Regions from separate parts of the Telluria sp. ZT3P26 genome, predicted to be linked through region 2. Evidence: predicted binding sites of a transcription regulator. Region 2 holds the regulator's gene; the other holds the start of a gene.
The links. Region 2 encodes FliA, which starts transcription of late flagellar genes. Its sites were predicted from a motif close to CTAAAGTTTNNNNNNNNNNNGCCGNTA; they were not measured.
Positions count from the first base shown of each region.

Region 1: AC56LN_RS16525 (flagellar protein FliT) is a predicted target of FliA. The motif match lies at 2,642-2,668, and genes of this name have one in related genera.

Region 1 is NZ_JCASII010000005.1:14,524-22,044, forward strand. It holds gene fumC (class II fumarate hydratase) at 1-743, opposite strand, end outside; gene AC56LN_RS16520 (FimV/HubP-related protein) at 869-1,960, shown strand; gene AC56LN_RS16525 (flagellar protein FliT) at 2,308-2,589, opposite strand; gene AC56LN_RS16530 (class I SAM-dependent methyltransferase) at 2,749-3,366, shown strand; gene AC56LN_RS16535 (CsbD family protein) at 3,439-3,615, shown strand; gene AC56LN_RS16540 (AI-2E family transporter) at 3,683-4,798, opposite strand; gene AC56LN_RS16545 (CsbD family protein) at 5,000-5,206, shown strand; gene AC56LN_RS16550 (S9 family peptidase) at 5,306-7,521, opposite strand, start outside.
Region 2 is NZ_JCASII010000001.1:756,665-764,185, forward strand. It holds gene flhA (flagellar biosynthesis protein FlhA) at 1-21, shown strand, start outside; gene AC56LN_RS03300 (hypothetical protein) at 58-333, opposite strand; partial or broken gene AC56LN_RS03305 (DUF2778 domain-containing protein) at 330-788, opposite strand; gene AC56LN_RS03310 (hypothetical protein) at 899-1,222, opposite strand; gene flhF (flagellar biosynthesis GTPase FlhF) at 1,524-2,921, shown strand; gene AC56LN_RS03320 (MinD/ParA family ATP-binding protein) at 2,914-3,732, shown strand; gene AC56LN_RS03325 (RNA polymerase sigma factor FliA) at 3,775-4,503, shown strand; gene AC56LN_RS03330 (flagellar motor protein) at 4,485-5,228, shown strand; gene motD (flagellar motor protein MotD) at 5,238-5,993, shown strand; gene AC56LN_RS03340 (hypothetical protein) at 6,073-6,588, shown strand; gene AC56LN_RS03345 (PAAR domain-containing protein) at 6,590-6,856, opposite strand; gene AC56LN_RS03350 (type VI lipase adapter Tla3 domain-containing protein) at 6,883-7,521, opposite strand, start outside.

The DNA of each region.
Region 1 (7,521 bases), on a different contig from region 2:
TCGGCCGCGATGCGCGGTGCGAAATCGGGATGCGCATTCAGGCCCGTGCCCACGGCGGTGCCGCCGGCCGCCAGTTGCAGCAGGCCCGACAGGGTGGACTTGAGCGCGCTTTCGGCAAATTCGAGCTGGGCGACGTAGCCGGAAAATTCCTGGCCCAGCGTCAGCGGCGTCGCATCCTGCAAGTGGGTGCGGCCGATCTTGACGATCGGCTCGAAATCGCGCGACTTGCGCAGCAGCGTGCTGCGCAATTGCGCCAGCGCGGGCAGCACCTCCTTGGCCAGCGCCCAGGCAGCGGCCACGTGCATCGCGGTGGGGAAGATGTCGTTGGACGACTGGCCCATGTTGACATGGTCGTTCGGGTGCAGCAGGCGTGCTTCGCCGCGCTCGCCGCCGAGCAGCTCGGAACCGCGGTTGGCCAGCACTTCGTTCATGTTCATATTGCTTTGCGTGCCCGACCCGGTCTGCCACACGGCCAGGGGGAATTCGCCGGGGTGGCGCCCGTCGAGCACTTCATCGGCCGCGCGGATGATGGCGTCGGCCTTGTCGGCTGGCAGCTTGCCCAGCGAGCGGTTGACGGCGGCCGCGGCGCGCTTGACCTGGGCGAGGGCGGCGACGAGTTCGGGCGCCATGCGTTCGGTCGAGATGTCGAAGTGGTGCAGCGAACGCTGGGTCTGCGCACCCCACAGATTGTTCTGCGGGACGTCGATTGGACCAAAGCTGTCTTTCTCAATCCTGTTTTCCATGGACATGTCCTGATATGCAAGAGGCTGGGATTAAAGAGTTTATCCCAATGTCCGTTAATGACGCTTGGGCTTCACTCTTGTTAGTTGCTATGGCCAGCCGCCTCCCTGTATTCATCACGTGTGTTTTGCTCTCCTGCGGCGTCGGCGCGGCCGAGCTTGGTGAGCCGCGCATCAGTTCGTATATCGGCCAGCCGCTGGCGCTGGAGCTCGAGCTGACCGCGCTTGCTTCGCCCGCAACCCTCGTCCAGGCACGCCTGGCGCGCCCCGACGTGTACCGTGGCGCGAACATCGGCATGCCGGCCGTGCTGTCGACGCTGGCCATGCGTGTGACCCAGCGCGATGGCCGTCAGTTCCTGCGCGTCACGTCGTCGGCGCCGGTCGAATCAAGCCGCCTGCACCTGTATCTGGAACTGGCCGATGGCAGCGAACGCGACGTGCGTCTCGTGACGATCTTCATCACGCCGAACCCGAATCCGCCGGCGCCCGCCGTACCGCTGCCAGTGCCGGCCCAGGCCCAGGCCCCGGCGCCCGTGCCGGTCGTGGCCGACCCGCCTGTTGCACCCGTTGCGGCGTCCAGGCCGGTGGTGGCGGCGCACAAGCTAGCGCCAGTGAAGTCGCCCAAACCGGTCAAGCCGCCCAAGCCGCCCAAGCTGCTCGCTGTGGTGAAGGAAGCGCCAACGCCGGAACCGGCCGCAGCCGCGCAAGCGTCGGCGCCATCGCTGACGCCGCTGCCGGTTCCCGCATCCGCCCCTGCAGCCGCGCCTGCCGCGACCTGCGCACCGTCCTCCGCCGACAGTGCGCCCGTGTGCGCCGCGCTCGATGTCAAGAATGCCTTGTTGCGCGAGCAGATCGGCACGCTCGAAGACAAGGTGCGGGTGCTGCAAGTGGCGCTGGGCGCCAGTCCGTCCGCCGTCGTCCAGGACAAGGTCGCGAAACCGGCGACGCCACGGCCTTCGCGCAAGCGGTCTGCGCCGGAACCGGACGCGTCCACGCCCTGGGGCTGGATCGCCGGCGCGGTGATCGCCGTACTGGTGCTGGTGGGTGGTGTGCTGCTCGTGCTGCGCCGCCGCAAGCGGGCAGGGCCAGTGATCGAGCCCATGCCGCGCACGTCGCTGATGGCGCGCCTGCGCCAGCGTTTCGCGCGCAAGAACAAGGCGCCGGTGCCGGTTGAACCACAGCTGGACGAGCCGCACAAGGAAATGTCTACACAACTTTGATTCTGAGCTATAATGGTCTTGTGATCGACAAGATCACAGACAGCACAGGGTCTGGCGCAGTCACCAACGATAGGTGGCGCGGCAAGCAGACGACCGTTGAGGAAACGCCTGTGTCTGGAAGCAGTCTGCTTGCCTACAGTGGCAACGGACGCCGGCAGCAACCGGCACGAGGCGACGCCAGCAGATAGCTGGGGTTCGTCCTCTCACCGAATTCGCCATCCAGCGCGCTGCTCGATGGCCACCAAAGCGCCCGATGGGCGCTTTTTTGTTGCCTGGTGTTTGCAACGTGGGCGTTTCGGCGTAAAAAAAGCACCCGCAGGTGCTTTGATCAACGATTCGATGGCAGATCAGTGTGCTTGCAGCGCGCGATCGACCTGCTCGTCCCATGGCTCGGTCACATCGCGGATGGCGCGGTCGTTGGCCATCAGCTGCTTCAACAGCGCGACCTTGCTCAGGCGCTTGGCACCCGTCAGTGCGGGCATGCCGGCCACTGCCGGGGCTGCCTGAGCCCTGGCTTCCATATTCAATTGTGCAAACTCGTGCCAGTCGCCTGCCTTGGCGGCGTGCGTCATCTGACCAGTCAGGTCAGCGAGGTTTTCGTACATCGCAAGGACATCGTTTGCGTTCATATTGGCACCAGAGCATTAATTTTCAGGCCGGATTCCCGGTTGTCTGAGTCATTTACGACTGCGCTTGTGGAAACTTTAGGGTGATCTGGAAAATATTTTCAGATTATTTTGCGCAGGGGTGTGGCCCGCAACGGGCGCCGCCGCTGGCATACTATGCGCATGAACCATGACGACATCACCCGCAGTACGCTTGAACACTATAACGAGCATGCCGAAGATTTCTTTAACGGCACCATCGACCATGACGTAAGTCAAAACATTGATGCGCTGCTGGGCGCAATCGCCACGCCAGCGCCGCACACGATCCTCGATCTTGGTTGCGGGCCCGGGCGCGACCTCAAGACCTTCAGCGGTCTCGGCCACCGTGCCATCGGCGTCGATGGCAGCGAACGGTTTGTCGCAATGGCCCGGCAGTACAGTGGTTGCGAGGTGTGGCAGCAGGATTTCCTGCACCTGGATTTGCCGCCAGCGTTGTTCGATGGCATTTTTGCCAACGCGGTGCTGTTTCACGTGCCGAGCGCGGCGTTGCCAGGCACGCTCGATCAATTGTTCGGCACGCTCAAGCCGGGCGGGGTGCTGTTCACGTCGAATCCACGCGGCGATAACCAGGAAGGCTGGAACGGCGCGCGCTATGGCAGCTACCATGACTACGACAGTTGGGAGCGCTTCATGCTGGCGGCCGGCTTCGTCGCGCTGCACCACTATTACCGGCCACCAGGTTTGCCGCGCGACCAGCAACCGTGGCTGGCGAGCGTCTGGCGCAAACCCATGTGTTAAACGGCGTACAGAACTGACCTGAACATGCTCCTACTGTGAAGCCTCATCCACGTCACGGGCAAGGAGATTGCAATGAACAAGGATCAAGTCAAGGGCAAGACCAAGGAAGTCGCCGGCAAGGTGCAGGAGAAAGTCGGCGAAGCCGTCGGCAGCCGCCAGCAGCAGAGCGAAGGCATGTCGAACCAGGCTGAAGGCAAAGCTCAGAAGAAAGTTGGCGACGTCAAGGAAATCGCAAAAGGCAATCGCTGATGCAGCTCCGCTGATTCACTTCAGCATCATGATCGACAAAGCCGCGCATTGCGCGGCTTTGTTGTTTTCATGGCCGGCTGGTGCGTTTGTCCCCGGATCTGTCCCCGGTTCTGTCGCCTAGTATGTCTTCGATATACAGCATCTTGACCAGCACGGACAGCACGGCCGCCAGCGGCGTGGCCAGCGCGACGCCGGCAAAGCCGAACAGCGTGCCGAAGATCAGTTGCATCACGATCACAAGTGCCGGCGGCAATTCGATGGCCTTCGCCTCGATCATCGGCTGCAGCACATAACCCTCGAGCATATTGATCGCTGCAAACAGCAGCAGCGCATACAGCGCCAGGTCAGGGCTGATCGACAGCGCCAGCAGGACCGCCGGGATGCCCGCCATGATCGGGCCCAGGTAGGGGATGAAGTCCAGCAGGCCCGCAATCACGCCCAGGATCAGCGCCAGCGGTACGCCGAGCATGCTCAGGCCGATCGCCGTCGTGACGCCGACGATCAGCATCGACACGGCCTTGCCCAGCAGCCAGCTGGACAGGTTGTCGCCCATCTCCTGCATGACCTCACGTGCGCGACCACGCTTCTGTTGCGGCACGAGACGGATGAACCCGCCCGTATAGACACCCGGCGAGGCGGCAAAGTAAATGCCCACGAAAATGATGATCACAATATTGCCCAGCGCGCCGATGACGCCACTGAAGAACAGGCCGGCATTCGGTACGAGCGAACCCATCTGCTTGACGATGTCTTCCGGTGGCGGCAGCTCGGCCACCACACGCTTGAGCACAGGATGTTGCGCCACTTCCCCTTGCAGGCGCTCGACGGCGGCGGGGATTTCCTTGGCCAGCTGACCTGATTGCTCGGAAATCTGCGGCGCCATCGCCCAGCCGCCCAGGCCAAAGATGGCGGTGAGCAGCAGCACGACGATCACGAGGGCGATATTGCGCTTGATGCCGGTGCGCTGATGCAGCAGCGCGCTCAGTTTGTAGAGCAGGATCGAAAACAGGATGCAGGCAAAGATCAGCAGCAGGGCGTCGGCGGCGAGCACGACTGCTGCCAGGCCCAGGATGAACAGGACGCCGATACCGTTGACGAGTGTGACGCGGCGCGCGAGTTTGCGCTGGGTAAGGGGCGTTTCCGGCGTCGTGGCGTCGGTAGAAGGCGGCGTGTGGGGATGCATGGTGATGTGTCTACGTGTAGGTTGAATGGTGTTGTTAAAACAATAGCATTCTGAGGAGCAAGATGTCGCGCAATTCGACCTGGTCGCGGCCCAAATGCGATATGGCATTTATGTGCGTGCGCTAACAGAAGAGCTGGAAACATTCCGTTAATCTGTACTCATCGCATCGCCAACCGGCCATGCCAACCAAAGGAGATCACCATGAACAAAGACCAAGTCGAAGGCAAACTGAAAGAAGTTGGCGGCAAAATCCAAGAAGGCGCCGGCAAACTGGTGGACAGCAAGGAACAGCAGGCCAAAGGTCTGGCAAACCAGGCTGAAGGCAAGGTCCAGCACGCAGCTGGCGACGTGCGCGAAGCCGTCGAAGACGCAGCTGACGACGCAAACCGTCCACGTCCACGTCCATAATACGGACTCCCCCGCCAGCCGCGAATCGCGGCAGGCAGCCGGGAAAAGAAAAAGCCGCATCGTTTCCGATGCGGCTTTTTTACGTCTGGCGCAGCCGCCTTATTTTGCCGGCGTCTCGGCCAGGTGGCGCTTGAAGTACGCTTCGATCAGGCCATACACGTGGCGCTGGCTGGTGCGGCCCGAGATGCCGTGCTTGGCGCCCGGGTACGTCATCAGGTCGAACTGCACGTTGCGCTTGACCAGTTCGTCGATCAGAAGCGTCGTGTTCGAGAACAGCACATTGTCGTCGGCCATGCCGTGCACCAGCAGCAGGGGCGACTTCATGCCATCCAGGTGCGCGAACACGCCGCTGCGTTTGTAGGCTTCCGGATCGCTTTTTGGCGTCGCGCCGACGAACTGTTCGGTGTAGTGGGTGTCATACAGCGACCAGTCGGTCACCGGCGCCACCGACACGCCCATCGCGATCTTGTCCGATGCCGCCGACAGCAGGCGCAGCGTCATGAAACCGCCATAGCTCCAGCCGAACACGCCGATGCGCTTCGGATCGACAAAGCTCTGTTTGGCCAGCCAGTCGATGCCGGTGACCTGGTCTTCGACTTCATGCTTGCCCAGGTTGTTGTACAGCACGTCGGTAAAGGCGCGCTCGCGGCGGCCCGAGCCACGGTTATCGAGGCGGAACACGACAAAGCCCTGCTGCGCCATGTACTGGTCAAAGTAATTGCCCCAGGCGCGGGTCACGCGCTGCGAGTGCGGGCCGCCATAGGTGAACAGGAACACCGGATAGCGTTTGGTCGCGTCGAAATTGGCTGGCTTGATGATCGAATAGTGCAGCGTCTGGCCATCGTTGGCCTTCATCGTGCCGTATTCGGTGGCCAGGTGGTCGGCCATGTGGCGCGTGTACGGGTGATTGGCATTGAGCTCGTTCTTTTCGATCCACTCGACCATCGCACCATCGGCGCGGCGGATCGACACTTGCGGTGGCGTGCGTGGATTCGAATAGGTGTCGACGAACAATTTGCCATTGCCGGCAAAAGCGGCGTCGTGCCAGCCGTCGCCCTGCGTGATGCGGGCCGGCTTGTCGGCGCTGCTGCCGTCCAGCGCCAGCGCATAGGTCTGCTTGTCGATCACCGCATCGCGGTTCGACGACACATACACCTTGCCGGCGCCTTCATCGACGGCCAGCACATCGTCCACGCCCCACGCGCCGCGCGAGATCGGGTGCAGCAGCTTGCCGTCCAGGTCGTACAGATACAGGTGGTTGTAGCCGCTGCGCTCCGAGGCCCAGATGAAGGCCTTGCGGTTTTTCAGGAAGCGCAGGTCGTTGTGAATGCTGACCCAGGTCTTGGAGTTTTCCGAGAACAGCGGGCGCTGGGCGAGCGTGCCGACATCGACGGCCACCAGGTCCAGCCGCTTCTGGTCGCGCGTCTGGCGCTGGAACACGAGCGTCTTCGCATCGGCGCTGAAATCGGCGCGCACCAGATAGATGTCCTTGTCCGCGCCCAGGTCGATCTTGCGCTGCACGCCCGTGGCCGGGTCGACCAGCATCAGGTCGATCAGCACGTTCGGATCGCCCGCGGCAGGGTAGTGCTGGTCGATCACCTCGGTGCGATCGGCGAAGATCTCGAAGCGGCGCACGACCGGCACCGGCGCTTCATCGTAGCGGCGGTAGGCAATTGCCGAATCGTCCGGCGCCCAGTAGTAGCCGGTGGTCTGGCTCATTTCTTCCTGCGCGATGAACTCGGCCGCGCCGTTATGCACGGTGCCCTTGCCATCGGTGGTCAGCTGGCGCTCGGCGCCGCTTTTCAGGTCGATCACGACCAGGTTCTGGTTGCGCACGAACGAGACATAGCGCCCGCGCGGCGAAATCTTCGGATCGGTCACGCTGCCTGAGGCGACCTTGCGGGCGTTCTCTGGCTTGGCCGCATCGACCAGGTACAGGTCACCACCGACCGGCACCAGCAACTGCTTGCCGTCCGGCGACCAGAAATAATTCAGGATGCCCGACAGGCCAGCGGTGCGGGCGCGCTCGCGGCGTGCTTTTTCTTCGAGCGACAGGGTCTCGGTCGGCACCAGCTGCTTCGAGTCCACCAGGCGCTGCGTGGCCTTGCTCTTGGTGTTGTATTCCCACAGGTCGAGACGGTACTGATCGTCGGCGCGCGGACGCAGGAAGGTCACGCGTTCACCGTCGGGCGACACGCGCAGGTTGCGCACGCTGGCGCCGGCCAGCGAAGCGTCGCCATAAATACGGTCGAGGGTCAGACGTTCAGCCATGGCAGGAACGGCCGTGAGAGCGGCCAGGAGGACAAGGAGAGGGC
Region 2 (7,521 bases):
CTCGTGGGCGTGCCGATGTAACAGGGAAGGGGCAGCGCAGGCGCTGCCCTGTGTTCATCATGCCGGAGCAGGGCGATGGATGTGACGCCAGACCAGCCAGCCAAGCGTCGTGACCGTCAGAATCGCGCTGAAGGCCAGCCCCAGGGCGACGAGTATCTCAAGATCGGCCAGCTCTTCGCCATCCCTTGAGCCGTACAGGTTGATCAGCCAAATTGCCCACGCCTCCGGGAACGGTGGGAAAAGGTCGTGGTGGATGAGCAGAAAGCGGGCGAGCACAACAGTGCCAGCAAGGACCCAGATGATCAGAGACAGTCGTATCAGTACTCTCTTCATTGGACAGTTACTCGGCCATAAGCGTGTAATGAGGTGCCTGGAATGAGAACCTGACCGCCTGCGATGAGTTGATGTCGCAGTACGTCGAAGTCAGTCCGGGTTGTCAGCGTAATGCACCCTTGACTGATGCCGCGCGTACCGGCTGGGTGCAGCCTGAAATTTCCTCATTTCACGGTATTGCAAAAGACTTCATCGTCAATGTGCTTGTCGGCTGCGTACAGGGCAAACCAGTCGGACCTGTCCTTGATGAAATCAAGTAGCGGACCGAACCTGCCGCCTGACTGACGATTGACGATGTAGTAGGCGCCTGGCGGAATTGGGCCGACGCCTGCGGCACAGGCGAACTCCCGTCGATTTTTATGTTCACCAAGCCCGGAGAAGGCTGGAAATTTTAACGAGCTCATTTCAAACGTACTCAGCGGTTCACCGTTGAGTTTGAATGTACATTCGATCATAGAGAACTCCTTGAAGCCCGGTTGAGGAGCTTCTGATCATAGGTAGCTGATGCAGGCAGTTGCTGAGGTGTCACAACGGATGGCGCTGCCACAGCGGCGCGCCATGGCGCCTAGCCAATCACGATCTGCTCTTCGATCGGCCCCAGGTCGGTGATGGTCACCATGACATGCAACGGGCTGTTCCAGTCGACATGCAGATGAAACTCGACACCACCGACGTTGCCTTCAGGATCATGCGGCCCGATATTGGTGACATACACATTGGCCTCGCCCAGCAGAGGGCGGCCAGGTGGTGAATCGAAGGGGTCGGCCGTCGGCCGCCATTCGGCCGCCGTAATCAGTACGGCGGAGCGTTCGGTGAGGCCGGCCCAGCCGAAATTCTGGCGTACACGGCCCCTTACGTTACGGTAGATCAGCCGGATCGAGCGTGTCATGCGAGTCTCCTGATGAGTAGAACTGGGACGCCAGCCGTACCAGTCATGGTTCGACCCCGCCGGCATTGGCAAGATCGGTGCCCGGATGCCACCTGTCTGCGCCAGCGCAAACCCGGACTGTGTTTGCACCGACCCTGCCAGATTCCAGGAAACCAGTATCACTTTTTCTGTTTGTGGGGAAATAGGCCCTTTTCCCCATCCTTCTCGGCTGATCGTTTCCGCACGGCATCGACAATAATGATTCCTATCGATGGGCATGTGCCCGTCATGCAGAACATAGATTGAAGTGCGGAGAACCACGATGAAAGTGAAGAAATTTACAGCGGCAACTTCCCGGGATGCATTGCGCAAGGTGCGTGAAGCCCTGGGCCCGGATGCCGTCATCCTGTCCAACCGTCCCGTCGATGGCGCTGTCGAAATCCTGGCGCTCGATAACGATGACGTCGCCTCGCTGTCCGCGCCGGTCGCGGATTCCGAGATGGCCCAGCCAAAGCCACAACTGCAGCACTTCGACGAACTCGCGCCAGCCGCCCCGCGCGTCACCCCGGCACGCCGCTACCAGGATGCCGGTCCAGTCATGAACGCGCCGGTCGCGCCTGCCTATGTCGCGCCAGTCGCCCCACTGGCCCCGGTTGAGCCGGCCGCAACCTACGCCGAACGCCGCGCACCGGCGCCTGAGCCGACCATCGACATGGCCGCCATGACCGCCATGATGAGCGCCGCCATCACCCAGGCCAAGGAATCGGCGAACGCCGAAGTCAGCAACATGATGAGCGAAATCCGCGCCATGCGCGGCCTGATGGAAACCCAGCTGGCCGAACTGTCGTGGGGCTCGACCGCCCAGCGCGAGCCGCACAAGGCCACCGTGCTGCGCGAAATGCTGGCCGCCGGTTTCTCGGCCACGCTGGCGCGCTACATCATCGAAAAAATGCCGGCCACCAACGACGCGGCGCAAGCCATGCGCTGGGTGAAGACGGTGCTGGCCCGCAACCTGACGACCATCGGCAACGAAGACGCGATGCTGTCCGAAGGTGGCGTGTTCGCGCTGGTCGGACCGACCGGCGTGGGCAAGACCACCACCACGGCCAAGCTGGCCGCGCGCTGCGTGATGCGCCACGGCCCGGACAAGCTGGCCCTGATCACCACTGACGCCTACCGTATCGGCGGTCACGAACAACTGCGCATCTACGGCAAGATCCTCGGCGTGATGGTGCACTCGGTGAAGGACGAAGCCGACCTGCGCATCGCCCTGAAAGAACTGCGCAACAAGCACACGGTGCTGATCGACACCATCGGCATGTCGCAGCGCGATCACATGGTGGCCGAGCAGGTCGCGATGCTGTCGGGCTCGGGCGCCGAAGTCAAACGCCTGCTGTGCCTGAACTCGACGTCGACCAACGAGACGCTGAACGAAGTCGTGCGCGCCTACCAGGGCAGCGGCCTGCACGGCGCGATCATGACCAAGATGGACGAAGCAGCCTCCACCGGCGGCGTGCTCGACATCGTGATCCGCCAGAAGCTCAAACTGCATTACGTCTCGAACGGCCAGCGCGTGCCGGAAGACCTGCACGTGGCCGACAGCGCGATGCTGATCGACCGCGCATTCCGCAACCGCGGCGTGGCGCCGCTTGATGCCGACCTGCCGATGCTGATGGCAGCCACCGCGCAGGCCACCCGCCGCGAGGTGTCGCATGGCTAGTTTTGACTTCGACCAGGCCGAAGGCCTGCGCCGCATGCTGCAGGGCCCGCGTCCGCGCGTGCTCACGTTCCTGTCGGCCACGCCGGAAGACGACAAGGGCGCGATGCTGGTGAACCTGGGCGCCTCGCTGGCCCAGACCGGCAATGACGTGCTGATCGTCGATGCCTGCAACGTCGAGTATGGCGTCGCTCGCCGCCTGGGCCTGAACCGCGGCGCCTCGCTGCTGCAGGTCGCGCGCCAGGAAAGCGCCCTGAACCAGGTGATCCATTCGGCCCCGCAAGGCTTTTCGGTGGTGCCCATGGGCACGCCTGAATCGACCGACGATGTGCGCCGTCTGGGCAAGACGTTCGACGTGCTGGCCACGCAGGCGGGCATCGTGATCGTCGATGGCGAACTGGGGCCGGACGGTGAATTCCCGGTGCCCCTGATGTCCAGTTCCGAGATCGTGATCCAGGTCTCCACCAGTGCGGCGTCGATCACGAATGCCTACGCGCTCATCAAGCGCCTGACGCAGGAACTGGGCCGCCGGCCATTCGGCATCCTGGTGACCGGCGCGACGGAGGGGGAGGCCAAGGTGGTATACGATAATATGTCATTGGCAGCAACACGTTACCTGGCCGTCAAGCTCAGTTTCATGGGCGCCGTGCCGGCCGACGAATACCTGCACCGCGCTGCGCGCCTGGGCCGGGCCGTGGTCGATGCGTTTCCGCTGGCCGGTGCATCGGTCGCGTTTCGCCAGCTGGCCGGCAAGTTCGCACTGCCGGCACTGCCGCAATTCGGCCGTCAGGGCAGCGCGTCCATCGGTTCCTGACACCGTCGCCAACGACATATAAAGAAAAAGACATACGCCAGCATGTATACGGTCAAAGGGAAAGCGGACAAGAATTCTTTGCTGACGGAGCATATGCCGTTGGTAAAGCGTCTTGCCCACCACATGAAGGCGAAGCTGCCGCCTTCGGTGGAGGTCGATGACCTGATCCAGGCCGGCATGATCGGTTTGCTCGACGCGATCAACCGCTACGAAGACGACCACGGCGCGCAGTTCGAGACCTACGCCGTGCTGCGCATCCGCGGCGCAATGCTCGACGAGCTGCGCGCCAGCGACTGGATGCCGCGCAGCACGCGCCAGAACATGCGCAAGGTCGAGGGCGCGATGCAGTCGCTGCAGCAGCGCCTGGGCCGCCCTCCCAGCGAATCCGAAGTGGCCGCGTCGCTCAAGATCTCGCTCGACGAGTACCAGGACATGCTGGCCGACTCGGGTGGTCACCAGCTGCTGTACTACGAAGACTTCCACGCCGACGAAGGCAGCGACAATTTCCTCGACCGCTATGCGGTGGACGATGCCGACCCGTTGCGCAGCCTGATGGAAACCGATTTTCGCCAGGCCGTGATCGATGCGATCGACAAGCTGCCGCCGCGTGAAAAACTCCTGATGGGCCTGTACTACGAAGAAGAACTGAACCTGAAGGAAATCGGCGCCGTGATGGGCGTGAGTGAATCGCGGGTGTCGCAGCTGCACACCCAGGCCGTCGCACGTTTGCGCACCACCTTACGGGAGCAATTATGGACTGGGCCAGCGTAATCGGCCTGGTGCTGGCAATCGCCGGCATCTTTCTCGGTTATACCCTCGACGGCGGCAAGTTCTCGTCGTTGATCCAGCCTGCCGCATTTGCCATCGTGGTGGTCGGCACCTTCGGCGCCGTGCTGCTGCAAAGCGAGACCCGCACCTTCTTGCGCGGCATCACCATGTTGCGCTGGGTATTCGTGCCACCGAAAAACGGCCGCCAGAAACTGTCGCGCGAGATCGCGCTGTGGAGCCTGACGGCGCGCCGCGACGGCTTGCTGTCGCTCGAACAATTCATGAACAAGGCCGACCCGTTCGTCGCCAAGGGCTTGCGCCTGGTGGTCGACGGCATCGCCCCCGACAAGGTGCGCAGCCTGCTCGAACACGAAATCAACGGCTACGAATTCGCCCAGCGCCAGGCGGCGCGCATCTGGGAATCGGCCGCCGGCTATTCGCCGACGATCGGCATCCTGGGCGCCGTGCTGGGCCTGATTCACGTGATGGAAAACCTGTCCGATCCGGCCCGTCTGGGTTCCGGCATCGCGGTCGCGTTTGTCTCGACCGTGTACGGCGTGGGCATGGCCAACCTGTTCTTCTACCCGGTCGGCAACAAGCTCAAGGCCATCGTCAGCGACAAGGTGTCGCAGTACGAGATCCTGGCCGAAGTCTTTTCTGACCTGGCCAGTGGCGACCATGGCCGCGTCGTGGACGAACGCGTCGCCAGCCTGCTCACGCACCACTAACCCACCACCATGGCCCGCAAGCGCTACGACGACGATGTCTCCACCGAGAACCACGAGCGCTGGCTGATTTCGTACGCCGACCTGATCACACTGCTGTTCGCGTTCTTCGTCGTCATGTATGCCATTTCCATCGTCAACGAGGGCAAGTACCAGGTGCTGTCCGATGCGCTGGGAAATGCATTCGGCGGCCGCGGCGCGGCCACGCAGGTCAACACCAATGTCGAGCCGGTACTGCCGCTGTCGCACATCATCAACCGCCGCCGCAACGAAGCGGCGCGGCGCGAGCAGGAAAAAATGGGCGTGATGGCGCGCGAACTGTCGGCGACCTTGCTGCCGCTGGTGAAGTCGGGCCAGGTGCGGGTCATCCAGAACGCGCGCGGCATCAGCGTCGAGATCAACGCCAGCGTGCTGTTCCCGCAGGGCGAAGCAGTGCTGGATGGCGAAGGCCAGGAAATCCTGGCGCAGGTGGCCGGCCTGCTGAGGAACGACACGCACCGCATCGAGGTCGAAGGTCACACCGACGACCTGCCGATCGCCAATCCGTTGTATCCATCGAACTGGGAACTGTCGACAGCGCGCGCGAGCAGCGTGGTGCGGTTGTTCGCCGCCAACGGCGTGCCCGAGGTGCGCCTGTCTGCGATCGGCTTTGCGGCGACGCGGCCGGTGGCGCCCAATTCCGACGAGGCCGGCAAGGCGCGCAACCGGCGCGTGGCGGTGATGATCCTGGCGGCGCTGCCCGAGACCGGCGGTAACATACTTCCGTGAATGTATTGTTGAAATCATGTCATAATCGACTGGCAGCGTCACGCGGGTGACGCCTGCCGTGAATCCTCGAGGAGTCGCAATGCATGTCAAACGAAGCTCGCCGGCGGCCAAGCTGGCAATGGTGCTGTCGCTGGTCGGCCTGGTTGGCGTGGTCAAGGCCGTGGAGGCCAAGGTGAACGTCCAGCACCGGCTTGAGGTCGAAACCGGGGCCGGCAAGGTGAAGGTAAGGGTGCTGATCGAAAACCGGGGCGACGTACCGATATGGATCCCGCGCGAAATCGCGCTGGGCGACGATCTGAGCGCCCCCCGTTTTGCGCTGAGTTCACTGACGGACACGGTCGCCTACACGGGCCGCATGGTCAAGCGCGGCCCGCTCGGGCCAGCCGATTATCTCGAGGTCAAGCCGCAGACGACCTACCTGAATACCCTCGACATCACGCAGGCGTATGCGTTCAAGCCAGGCCAGCACAGTTACGAGATCCGCTACGCCGGCCCGTGGGTGACGGATCTGCGCAAGCTCGACGCGGGCGGGATCAAGAGCAGCCCGGCGCTGCCGGTGAAGTTCTCGCACACGGTCAGGATGGCCGCGCGCTGATTCACGGCGCCTTGCAGTTGGTGGCGCTGGCGATCAGCGTCGCGCCACAACTCGTCTTGTCGCCATCGAAGGCGATCAATTTGCCATCGATTTTATGTTGTGCCGAGCCGCTGACGATCTTGCAGCCGTTGTGACCCTTGACGGGGCAACTGCAGGTGTCGCCCACGCACGCTACCGGAATTCCTCCCACCCTGACATGCCGCGCGCTGACGCTGAGGACCTTGCCGCCATGCGAGGTGGCGTCGCCGAGCCTGATGATATTGCGCATGATTGAGCCTTTTCCTGGATGGTGATTCAGTCGGATGCGGTGTCGTGTTCGGGGTGTGCGTCTGCGTTTGCGCCCAGTACTGACGCCACTGTCGGTGGCTTGTAGTTGTCCGGATCGATCGACGGGTGCACGATATGCTTGAAGATGTTCGCGCCTTGCGCCTCGCGTCGTTCCTTAGTCGGCGGGCTGATGAACACGATGCTGGCGCCGGCCGGGTCGCGCAGATTGATCGCGGCCGAGGCGCCGCCGTCGATGTAGCTGCCCATCACGCCAACCGCCATCTGCACGAAGAAGGTCGCGGCGCCGGTATTGCCCATGCGGTGGTCGGTATCGATGAACTGCGACGTCTTGCCGGTGTCGATGTCGGGGCCACCCTGCGCGGCGTACGCGTGCAGCGTGCCTGCCAGCGCGATCTTCTGTTCGGTGTCGTGGTTGAACGCCGCGATGATGCGGGCCGGGCCTGCGGCGCGCTGCGCTTCGGGCAGCGTCTGCAGCGCCTGCTGCCAGCCGGCTTCCAGCAGCTTTTGACGCGCATCGCGGCGCTTGACTGGCTTGCCTTGCTCATCCTCGAACTTGACGAACACGGGGCGGTGGATGAAGCCCATCGAGGGGAGGGCGTCGAAAGCAGCGAGCTGGTTGCGGTTCCAGGGGACCGGGAACCACGG